DNA from 3 places in the Pseudomonas sp. Tof1 genome. Region 3 is predicted to be linked to each of the others. Evidence: predicted binding sites of a transcription regulator. Region 3 holds the regulator's gene; each other region holds the start of a gene.
What was found. Region 3 encodes sigma-54, which starts transcription at its own class of promoters, with help from an activator protein. Its sites were predicted from a motif close to ANTGGCATNNANNTTGCTNT; they were not measured.
Positions count from the first base shown of each region.

Region 1: a site for sigma-54 is predicted at 1,582-1,601, ahead of flgB (flagellar basal body rod protein FlgB). Genes of this name have one in related genera too.
Region 2: a site for sigma-54 is predicted at 1,427-1,446, ahead of glnK (P-II family nitrogen regulator). Genes of this name have one in related genera too.

Region 1 covers NZ_AP024344.1:5,470,297-5,473,568, forward strand. Annotated here, with positions in the region: partial or broken gene ACZ5KU_RS24530 (flagellar hook assembly protein FlgD) at 1-652, opposite strand, end outside; gene flgC (flagellar basal body rod protein FlgC) at 668-1,111, opposite strand; gene flgB (flagellar basal body rod protein FlgB) at 1,115-1,522, opposite strand; gene cheR (protein-glutamate O-methyltransferase CheR) at 1,763-2,590, opposite strand; gene ACZ5KU_RS24550 (chemotaxis protein CheV) at 2,643-3,272, opposite strand, start outside.
Region 2 covers NZ_AP024344.1:6,738,018-6,741,289, forward strand. Annotated here, with positions in the region: partial or broken gene ACZ5KU_RS30450 (ammonium transporter) at 1-860, opposite strand, end outside; gene glnK (P-II family nitrogen regulator) at 896-1,234, opposite strand; gene ACZ5KU_RS30460 (accessory factor UbiK family protein) at 1,641-1,901, shown strand; gene ACZ5KU_RS30465 (methyl-accepting chemotaxis protein) at 1,959-3,272, opposite strand, start outside.
Region 3 covers NZ_AP024344.1:5,897,340-5,900,611, reverse strand. Annotated here, with positions in the region: gene ptsN (PTS IIA-like nitrogen regulatory protein PtsN) at 1-447, opposite strand, end outside; gene hpf (ribosome hibernation-promoting factor, HPF/YfiA family) at 457-762, opposite strand; gene ACZ5KU_RS26550 (RNA polymerase factor sigma-54) at 842-2,338, opposite strand; gene lptB (LPS export ABC transporter ATP-binding protein) at 2,533-3,258, opposite strand; gene lptA (lipopolysaccharide transport periplasmic protein LptA) at 3,258-3,272, opposite strand, start outside.

The sequences.
Region 1 (3,272 bases), 430 kb from region 3:
CTCACGCTGCTGACAGTGGCCGGCAGGTTGGTGACCAGCGCCGTCGAGTCCGCAGAGCCCTTGAGGTTGGCGGTCGCACTGAAGCTGTAGGTGCCACTGGACAACAGAGTCCCGGAGTCATCCTTGCCATCCCAGACGAAGGGCACGTTACCGGCCGCGGTCTGGGCCCCCAGGTCGATGGTACGGACCACTTTCCCGGTGGAGTCGCTGATCTTGAGCGTGGTTTTGTCGGTGGCACCGGTAACGACCGCGGTGCCGGTAAAGCTCTTGCTGGTATCGACCACCGCCTTGCCGGTCGGCACGATGACCGAACGACCGACCAGCGACGACGCCTGCAGCGCCTGGGACGACTGGAACGCGCTGGCGATGTTGTTGACGCTGCTGTTGAGCGTGGTGATGCCTTCCAGGCTGCTGAACTGGGCCAACTGCGCAACGAAGGCGCTGTTGTCCTGCGGGTCCAGCGGGTTCTGGTTCTTCAGCTGGGTCACCAGCAGCTTCAGGAACGCGTCCTTGCCCAGGGTCTGGCCCCGGATGCGCTGCTGATGGCATTGCCCAGCGAGTCGGTACTGGTCTTGTTCGTCAGTTTGGCGTTGGACGCCGCAAGAATGTCGTTCAGAGTCGAAGAGGTGCTGGTGGAGTCGGTAACGCTCATGTCTGTCGCCCCTTATCACTGACCGAGGGTCAGGACCTTCTGCATCATGGTCTTGGCGGTGTTCATCATTTCCGCGTTGGTCTGGAACGAACGGCTGGCGGAGATCATGTCGGCCATTTCCTCGACGACGTTGACGTTCGGGTAGTAGACATACCCCTTGGCGTCGGCCGCCGGATGGTTCGGCTCGTAGCGCGCTTCCAGGTTGCTCTGGTCCTCGACCACACCCAGCACCTGCACGCCCTGGCCCGCGGCGTTCTGGTCCTCGAACAGCGAATTGCTGCCGCCGGCCTGGCTGTTCTGGAACATGGTGGCGAACACCGGGTGGCGCGCCCGGTAGGTCTTGTCGATGCTCGACGAGACGGTCTCGGCGTTGGCGATGTTACTGGCGACGGTGTTCAGCCGAGTGGTCTGGGCACTCATGCCGCTACCGGCAATATTGAAAACGCTGGCAAGGGACATGGCTTACTCTCCACGCAGGGCCGATACCAGCCCTTTGAATTTACTGTTGAGCAGGGTGAAGCTGGCCTGGAAGTCGACTGCGTTCTGGGCGTAGTTCGATTGCTCGATCTGCGCATCCACGGTGTTCTGGTCGATCGACGGCTGCATCGGGGTGCGGTACTGCAATGCCGCGTCGCCATTGCTCAGCCCCTGGGCTTCGATATGGCGGCTGTTGGTGGTGTTGAGCGCGAAGGTGCCATTCCTGGCCTTTTCGCTCTGCTCGGCGAGCACGGAGGAAAAGTCCATGTCCCGGGCCTTGTAGTTCGGGGTATCGGCGTTGGCGATGTTGTTGGCCAGGACTTCGGCACGCTGGGCACGGAAGCTCAGGGCCTGTTCGTGGATGCCGAGCGCTTTGTCGAAACTGATGCTCATGTCGGGAAACCTTCGAGTGTTGACCTGATCGTCGGAACAGGTTTTTCGTTGACAGAGCTATAGCAAGCCTCATGCCAGTTTCCTCAAGCCCCGTAAATCAAGGCCTTGCCGGATAACTGCCGCCGGCAATGCCAGAAAAGCGGCAAGGCATTTCCGCCGAGCGCCAGCAAAGCGGCAAGACTGGCGGCAAAAAAAAAGCGGGAGCCTTTTGAGCTCCCGCCGGGGGTATTGAACGATTGGCTACTTGGCCTTGTAGATGATGCCCGGACTGCATTGCACCATCTGGTAGTGGTCCGGCAGGCCGTTGAGGGCCTCGGACGCCCCCAGGAACAAGTAACCGCCCGGCTTGAGGCTGCCGTGGATGCGCATCAGGATGTCCTTCTTCACCTCGGCGGAGAAGTAGATCAGCACGTTGCGGCAAAACACGATGTCGAACTTGCCCAGGCTGGCATAGCTGTCCAGCAGGTTGAACGAGCGGAACTCGACCCGGTTGCGGATCGGCGCCTTGACCGCCCAGCGACCCGGCCCCTTGGCATCGAAGTAGCGCTGCAGGCGCTCGGGCGACAGGCCGCGGCCAATCGCCAGGCTGTCGTACTCGCCGGTCTTGCAGTTGGTCAGCATCAGGCTCGACAGGTCGGTGGCGACAATCTGCGCCCCGGCCTTCAACTGGCCCATGTTGGTCCGTTCGAACTCGTCGATCGACATCGAGATCGAGTAGGGCTCCTGCCCCGATGAACAAGCAGCCGACCAGATCCGCAGGCGCTGGCCAGGGCTGGCCTTGATCGCTTCCGGCAAGACCTTGTTCTTGAGCACCTCAAACGGATAGGTGTCACGAAACCACAGGGTTTCGTTGGTCGTCATGGCATCCACCACCTGTTCACGCAAGCCGCTGCGTGGCTGGCTCTGGATCCTCTGGACCAGTTCGCCCAGAGATTTGATGCCATTCTGCTCCATCAGCTTGTTGAGACGGCTGGAAACCAGATATTGCTTGTTTTCACCGAGCAGAATGCCACAGGCCTTTTCCAGGAAGACCCGGAACTGTTCGAAATCCAAATTACCCGTAGACAATGATGCCGCCTCTTAAATCGTCTGTACCGCCGGGGACACGGGTCCCCGGCTGTTATCCTGCAGCCTTGATCCGGTCAACCACCCGGGCCGCCAGGTCATCAGGTCGGAACTTGGCAAGGAAGTCATCGGCACCGACCTTCTTCACCATCGCCTGGTTGAATACCCCTGACAGGGAAGTATGCAGAGTGATGTGCAGCTTTTGCATCCGCGGATCGCTGCGAATCTCAGCAGTGAGGGTATAGCCGTCCATTTCCGGCATTTCAATGTCGGAGATCATCATCAGGAATTCCTCCTCCGGCTTCTTGCCCTCCTCGACCAGCTTGCGCAGATAGTCCAGCGCCTGCCGGCCGTCGTTCAGCGCCACCACCTCGACGCCGACCGTCTGCAGGCAACGCGTGACCTGCTTGCGCGCCACCGACGAATCGTCGACCGTGAGCACCCGCAAGGACACCGCCTTGGTCTGCGTCTCGACATCCACCACGCCCAGGGAAACCGATTCGGACATGGGCGAAACCTCGGCGAGGATCTTCTCCACATCGATGATTTCCACCAACTGGTTGTCGATGCGCGTCACCGCCGTCAGGTAGTGATCGCGCCCGGTCCCCTTGGGTGGCGGATGGATCTCTTCCCAGTTCATGTTGACGATGCGCTCCACCGACTTCACCAAAAACCCCTGGGTCTT
Region 2 (3,272 bases), 840 kb from region 3:
CATCCAGCCCAGCGCGGCAGCGGCGGTGGCGATCTGGGTCACCAGCATCGCCATGCCGGCGGTACCGTTGGCCGCGGCAGCGGAACCGGCGTTGAAGCCGAACCAGCCGACCCACAGCATGGCCGCGCCGATCAGGGTGTAGCCCAGGTTATGCGGGGCCATCGGAGTGGTTGGGTAGCCCTTGCGCTTGCCCAGCACCAGGCAGGCCACGAGACCGGCGATACCGGCGTTGATGTGCACCACGGTGCCACCAGCGAAGTCCAGCACGCCCCAGTCGCCGAGCAGCGAACCGGCGCCGCCCCAGACCATGTGCGCAATCGGCGCATAGACCAGAGTGAACCAGACGCCCATGAAGATCAGCATCGCGGAGAATTTCATGCGCTCGGCGAAGGCACCGACGATCAGCGCCGGAGTGATGATGGCGAAGGTCATCTGGAAGGTGACGAACACGGCCTCGGGGAACAACGCCGCCGGACCGGTGATGCTGGCAGGCGTGATACCGGCCAGGAACGCCTTGCTCATGCCGCCGAAGAAGGAATTGAAATTGACCACGCCGGCTTCCATCCCGGTGCTGTCGAACGCCAGACTGTAGCCGTAGATGAACCACAGGATGGTGATCAGGCCGGTGATGGCGAAGCACTGCATCATCACCGAAAGAATGTTTTTCGAACGCACCATGCCGCCATAGAACAGCGCCAGGCCGGAATGGTCATGAACAGCACGAGGGCTGTGGAGGTCAGCATCCAGCTGGTGTCACCGGCATTGAGCACGGGCGCGGGAGCAGGATCCGCCGCCATGGCCATGGCTGGCATTATTAGGGACAACAGGGCTCCTAGCCCTGCGAATTTACGCAGAGTCATATTGTTTTCTCCTGGGGCGTTGGGGTTTGGGCGGCTTAAATGGCGTCGGTATCGGTTTCGCCGGTACGGATGCGAATAGCCTGTTCCAGATTGACCACGAAGATCTTGCCGTCACCGATCTTGCCGGTGTTGGCGGCCTTGGTTATCGCCTCGATAACCCGATCGAGATCCTTGTCGTCGATGGCGACATCGATCTTCACCTTGGGCAGGAAGTCGACCACGTATTCCGCGCCGCGATACAGCTCGGTGTGGCCTTTCTGCCGACCGAAGCCCTTGACCTCAGTGACGGTAATGCCCTGCACGCCGATCTCGGACAACGACTCGCGCACATCGTCCAGTTTGAACGGCTTGATGATGGCAGTGACTAGCTTCATGAAACTCTCTCCCGAATTGGTGGACTTGCCCCAGGAAAACAAACCCGACTCAAGTCTAAGCGCAGTGCCTGGCTTTGTAACGCGCCGTCAGCCCTGATCAGCCCGTCGACGTCAGCCAACCGTTGCCGATTGGCCGAGCCCGCCGCACTGCCTGGTCACAGCGACTGCATCAGTGCATGGGTCATGAGTGTCTAAGCAGAAACCTTGCCATCTCTGCAAAACCCATGATTTTCAAGCTCTTGCCCCTCATGGCCAGGGAAAAGCCGCGCCACGCCCCAATGGCACGCACAACAACGGTGCGCGGGCGCCCGGCGGCCTGCGCAAAAAGCGTGCACCGCCGCCCACGAAAATCACTATAGACACTGCGTGGTACACTGGGCCGACCCTGTATCCGGAAATCCACATCATGCTCGCGCCCAAAGACTTCCTCGACGCCCTGAGCGGTCAAGCCTCCCGCCTGTTCAGTGGCGAAAGCCCGTTGCCGCGCAACGAAATCGAAAGCCAGTTCAAGGCCCTGCTGCAGAGCGGCTTCAGCAAGCTGGACCTGGTCAGCCGGGAAGAATTCGATAGCCAGATGGTGGTCCTGGCCCGCACCCGTGCGCGCCTGGAAAGCCTGGAGGCGAAGGTCGCCGAACTGGAAGCACGGCTGGCGCCCACCCAGGAATGAAGCACCCGGCGCCGTTATGGCGCCAGGCGACAAACCGGGCCGGACGGCCCAGTGGAATCAGAGCCGGAAACGGCTGACCAGCGAGTTGAAGGACAGCGCCAGGTTCGACAGTTCCTGGCTCGACGCGTTGGTCTGATTCGCCCCGGCGGCAGTCTGGGTCGAAAGATCCTGGATGTTCACCAGGTTGCGATCCACCTCGCGAGCCACATGGGCCTGCTCCTCGGACGCGGTGGCGATCACCAGGTTGCGGTCGTTGATCTGCGCGATGCCGTCGGCAATCTGTTCCAGCGCCTCACCGGTGGCCCGCGCCAGATCCTGGGTCTCGGTGACCAGCGCCTGGCTCTTGCCCATGGCCTCGACCGCGCTGTCGGCCCGGTCCTGTACCGCATGAATCATGGCCTCGATCTCGCCGGTGGACGCCTGGGTCCGCGCCGCCAGGGCCCGTACCTCATCGGCGACCACGGCAAAGCCGCGGCCCTGCTCACCGGCGCGGGCCGCCTCGATGGCCGCGTTGAGCGCCAGCAGGTTGGTCTGCTCGGCGATACCACGAATCACGTCCAGCACCTGGCCTATATCGCGCACCTGCACCGCCAGGTCCTTCACCAGGCCGGTGGACGAGGTGATTTCCCGGGTCGCGTTGTTGATCGCCTGCACCGCGCTGCGGGCCTGGTCGCGCCCGCTGCTGGCCTGCGAACTGGTCGACTGCGAAGCCTGTGAAGTCGACACGGCATTACGCGCCACTTCCTCGACCGCCGAGGTCATTTCCGTGACGGCGGTGGCGGCCTGTTGGATTTCGTCATTCTGGCGGGTCAGCGCCCGGCTGCCGTCATCGGTGACCGCCGTCAGTTCCTCGGCGGCGGACGCCAGTTGGTCGGCGGCGCTGGCGATCTGCTGGATGGTGTTCTTCAGGCTGTCCTGCATGTCGCCCAGGGCCTTGAGCAACTGGCCGGCCTCGTCGCGGCCGTGGCTGCTGATGCGCTGGGTCAGGTCGCCCTCCGCGATGCGCTGGGCACAGTCGACCGCAGTGGCGATCGGCCGGCTGATCAGGCGGCTGATGAAAAAGCCCAGCAGCACGGCCGCGATGAAGGCGATGCCGATACCGCTGTACAGCACCGCCCTGGCCGTCGCCTCCTGGGCTGCCGCCGCCTTGGCGTCCTCGCTGATCTGGCGATCGTTGGAGTCGATCATGATGGTCAACTGGTCCATGACCTTGCGGTAGGCCTTCTGCAGGTCACCCAGCAGCAAGACGCGGCCGTTCTCCAGGTCGCCCGCCGCCATCATCGCCACATAGCGCTGCACCAGCGCCTGGTAGATCGGCCAGTCGCGCGCCATCTGGTCACCGGCAATGCGCTCGTCCTCGGCCAGCGGCCC
Region 3 (3,272 bases):
GTCCAGGACAACCTGATACAGGGCTTCATTGCTTGGTGCGCTACGCAGGCGGTCGCGCACCTCCTTGCGGTCCAGCATGCTGGCAATCTGCCGCAGCAGTTCCAGGTGCGCATCGGTGGCAGCCTGCGGGACCAGCAGCACGAACAGCAGGTCGACCGGGGCGCCGTCGATGGCGTCGAAATCGATAGGGGCGTCCAGGTGCATCAGGGCACTGATGGGCGCTTCGCAGCCCTTGAGCCGGCAGTGGGGGATGGCGATGCCATTGCCAAAGCCGGTGGAGCCGAGTTTTTCCCGGGCGATCAGGCTCTCGTAGACATCCTGCATCTCCAGATCGGGCACTTCGCGGCTGATCAGGTTGGCAATTTGTTCGAGTGCACGCTTTTTACTGCCGCCCGGCACGTTCACCAGGGAACGGCCGGGGGTCAGGATATTTTCAAGTCGAATCATGGGAGGGTGTTAACGACCCGTACCTTGGAGCAGGTGCAGGTTCTTTTCCTTGTGCTTTTTCAGTTGGCGGTCGAGCTTGTCGGTCAGCAGGTCGATTGCTGCATACATGTCGTCATGTTCTGCATTGGCAACCACCTCGCCGCCGTGGATATGCAAAGTGGCCTCGATTTTCTGCTTCAGTTTCTCGACGGCCATTGTCACCTGTACGTTGGTGATCTTGTCGAAGTGGCGTTCCAATCGGTCGAGTTTTTCACCGATATAGACACGCAGTGGTTCGGTCACTTCCAGTTGGTGTCCACTGATGTTGACTTGCATACAGCTTCTCCTTCGTTGCCAGTGCATAAAGCGGCAAGCCTGATGGCTTGCCACTGGAACGCTGTGGCACGCCCGGCGGTTACATCAACCGCTTCCGTTCGCTGGAAGGCGCGATTCCGAGGGACTCGCGGTACTTGGCGACGGTACGACGGGCGACCTGAATGCCTTGTGCCTCCAGTAAACCAGCGATCTTGCTGTCACTCAACGGCTTTTTCTGATTTTCCGCCGCCACCAGTTTCTTGATGATCGCGCGGATCGCCGTGGACGAGCATTCGCCGCCTTCGGAAGTGCTGACGTGGCTGGAGAAAAAGTATTTCAGTTCGTAGATACCGCGGGGGGTATGCATGAATTTCTGGGTGGTGACCCGGGAAATGGTCGACTCGTGCATGCCCACCGCTTCGGCGATGTCGTGCAGCACCAGCGGCTTCATCGCCTCGTCGCCGTACTCCAGGAAACCGCGCTGATGCTCGACGATCTGGGTGGCGACCTTCATCAGCGTCTCGTTGCGGCTCTGCAGGCTCTTGATGAACCAGCGCGCCTCCTGCAACTGGTTGCGCATGAAGGTGTTGTCGGCACTGGTGTCGGCACGGCGGACGAAGCCGGCGTACTGCGGGTTGACCCGCAGGCGTGGCACCGATTCCTGGTTCAGTTCCACCAGCCAGCGTTCGTTGTCCTTGCGCACGATCACGTCGGGGACCACGTACTCGGCTTCGGTCGACTCGATCTGCGAGCCGGGGCGCGGGTTGAGGCTCTGTACCAGTTCGATGACCTGGCGCAGTTCGTCTTCCTTGAGTTTCATGCGCCGCATCAACTGACTGTAGTCGCGGCTGCCCAGCAGGTCGATGAAATCGGTGACCAGGCGCTTGGCCTCGTTCAGCCAGGGGGTCTTGGCCGGCAGCTGGCGCAGTTGCAGCAGCAGGCATTCGCCGAGGTTGCGCGCGCCGATACCGGCGGGCTCGAACTGCTGGATGCGATGCAGGACGGCCTCGATCTCGTCGAGTTCGATGTCCAGCTCCGGGTCGAACGCTTCGAGAATCTCTTCGAGGGTCTCGTCCAGGTAGCCCTGGTTGTTGATGCAGTCGATCAGCGTCACGGCGATCAGGCGATCGGTGTCGGACATCGGAGCCAGGTTCAGTTGCCACAGCAGGTGGCTTTGCAGGCTTTCGCCGGCCGAAGTGCGGGTGGTGAAGTCCCACTCGTCGTCATCGTTGCCGGGCAGGCTGCTGGCGCTGGTCTGGTAGACGTCTTCCCAGGCGGTGTCGACCGGGAGTTCGTTCGGAATGCGTTCGCTCCACTCGCCTTCGTCGATGTTGTCGACGGTGGGGGCGGTTTCCTGCTGGTAGGAGGTTTCCGGGATTTCGGGCGTGGTGTTCTGCTCGGCCTTGTCGGCCATTGGATCGCTGTTATCGAAGTCGTCGCCTTCTTCCTGGCGTTCGAGCATCGGATTGGATTCCAGGGCTTCCTGGATTTCCTGCTGAAGATCCAGGGTCGACAATTGGAGCAGGCGGATGGCCTGTTGCAGCTGCGGCGTCATCGTCAGCTGCTGGCCCATTTTAAGGACTAGCGATGGTTTCATGGCAGGGGCTTAACACCTTATTTGCCGGCGCGCATGCGCCATCCACTACAGGGCGCCGGAGCGCCAAACATAAGCAAATTATATGCCCGAAACCGGAGTGTTTGCCTAGAGCGCTGTAACAATAAAAAGCCGGAAAAAGCGGTGGTTTTTATCGAAAACTCATGCGCTCAGGCGGGTATTGGGTTCCCCGATGCTTACAGGCGGAACTCGTGGCCCAGATAGACTTCCTTGACCAGTTCGTTGGCCAGGATGGTTTGCGAATCGCCTTCGGCGATCAGTTGTCCATCGTTGACGATATAGGCGGTTTCACAGATATCCAGGGTCTCGCGGACGTTGTGGTCGGTGATCAGTACACCGATGCCCTTGGCCTTGAGGTGATGGATGATCTGCTTGATGTCGCCCACGGAAATCGGGTCGACGCCGGCGAACGGTTCGTCCAGCAGGATGAACTTCGGCGCGGTGGCCAGGGCACGGGCGATTTCCACGCGGCGTCGTTCACCACCGGACAGGCTCATGCCGAGGTTGTCACGGATGTGGCTGATATGGAATTCCTGCAGCAGGCTTTCCAGCTCCTTGCGACGGGCGGCCTTGTCGAGGTCCTTGCGGGTCTCGAGGATCGCCATGATGTTGTCGGCCACCGACAGCTTGCGGAAAATCGAGGCTTCCTGGGGCAGGTAGCCGATCCCGGCGCGGGCGCGGCCGTGCATCGGCTGGTGGCTGACGTCCTGGTCGTCGATCAGCACGCGACCCTGGTCGGCCTGGACCAGGCCGACGATCATGTAGAAACAGGTGGTCTTGCCAGCACCGTTGGGGCCGAGCAGGCCGACGATCTGTCCGCTTTCGATCGACAGGCTGACGTCACGCACGACCTGGCGACTTTTATAGGCCTTGGCCAGATGCTGGGCTTTCAGAATTGCCATTACTGGGCCTTGTG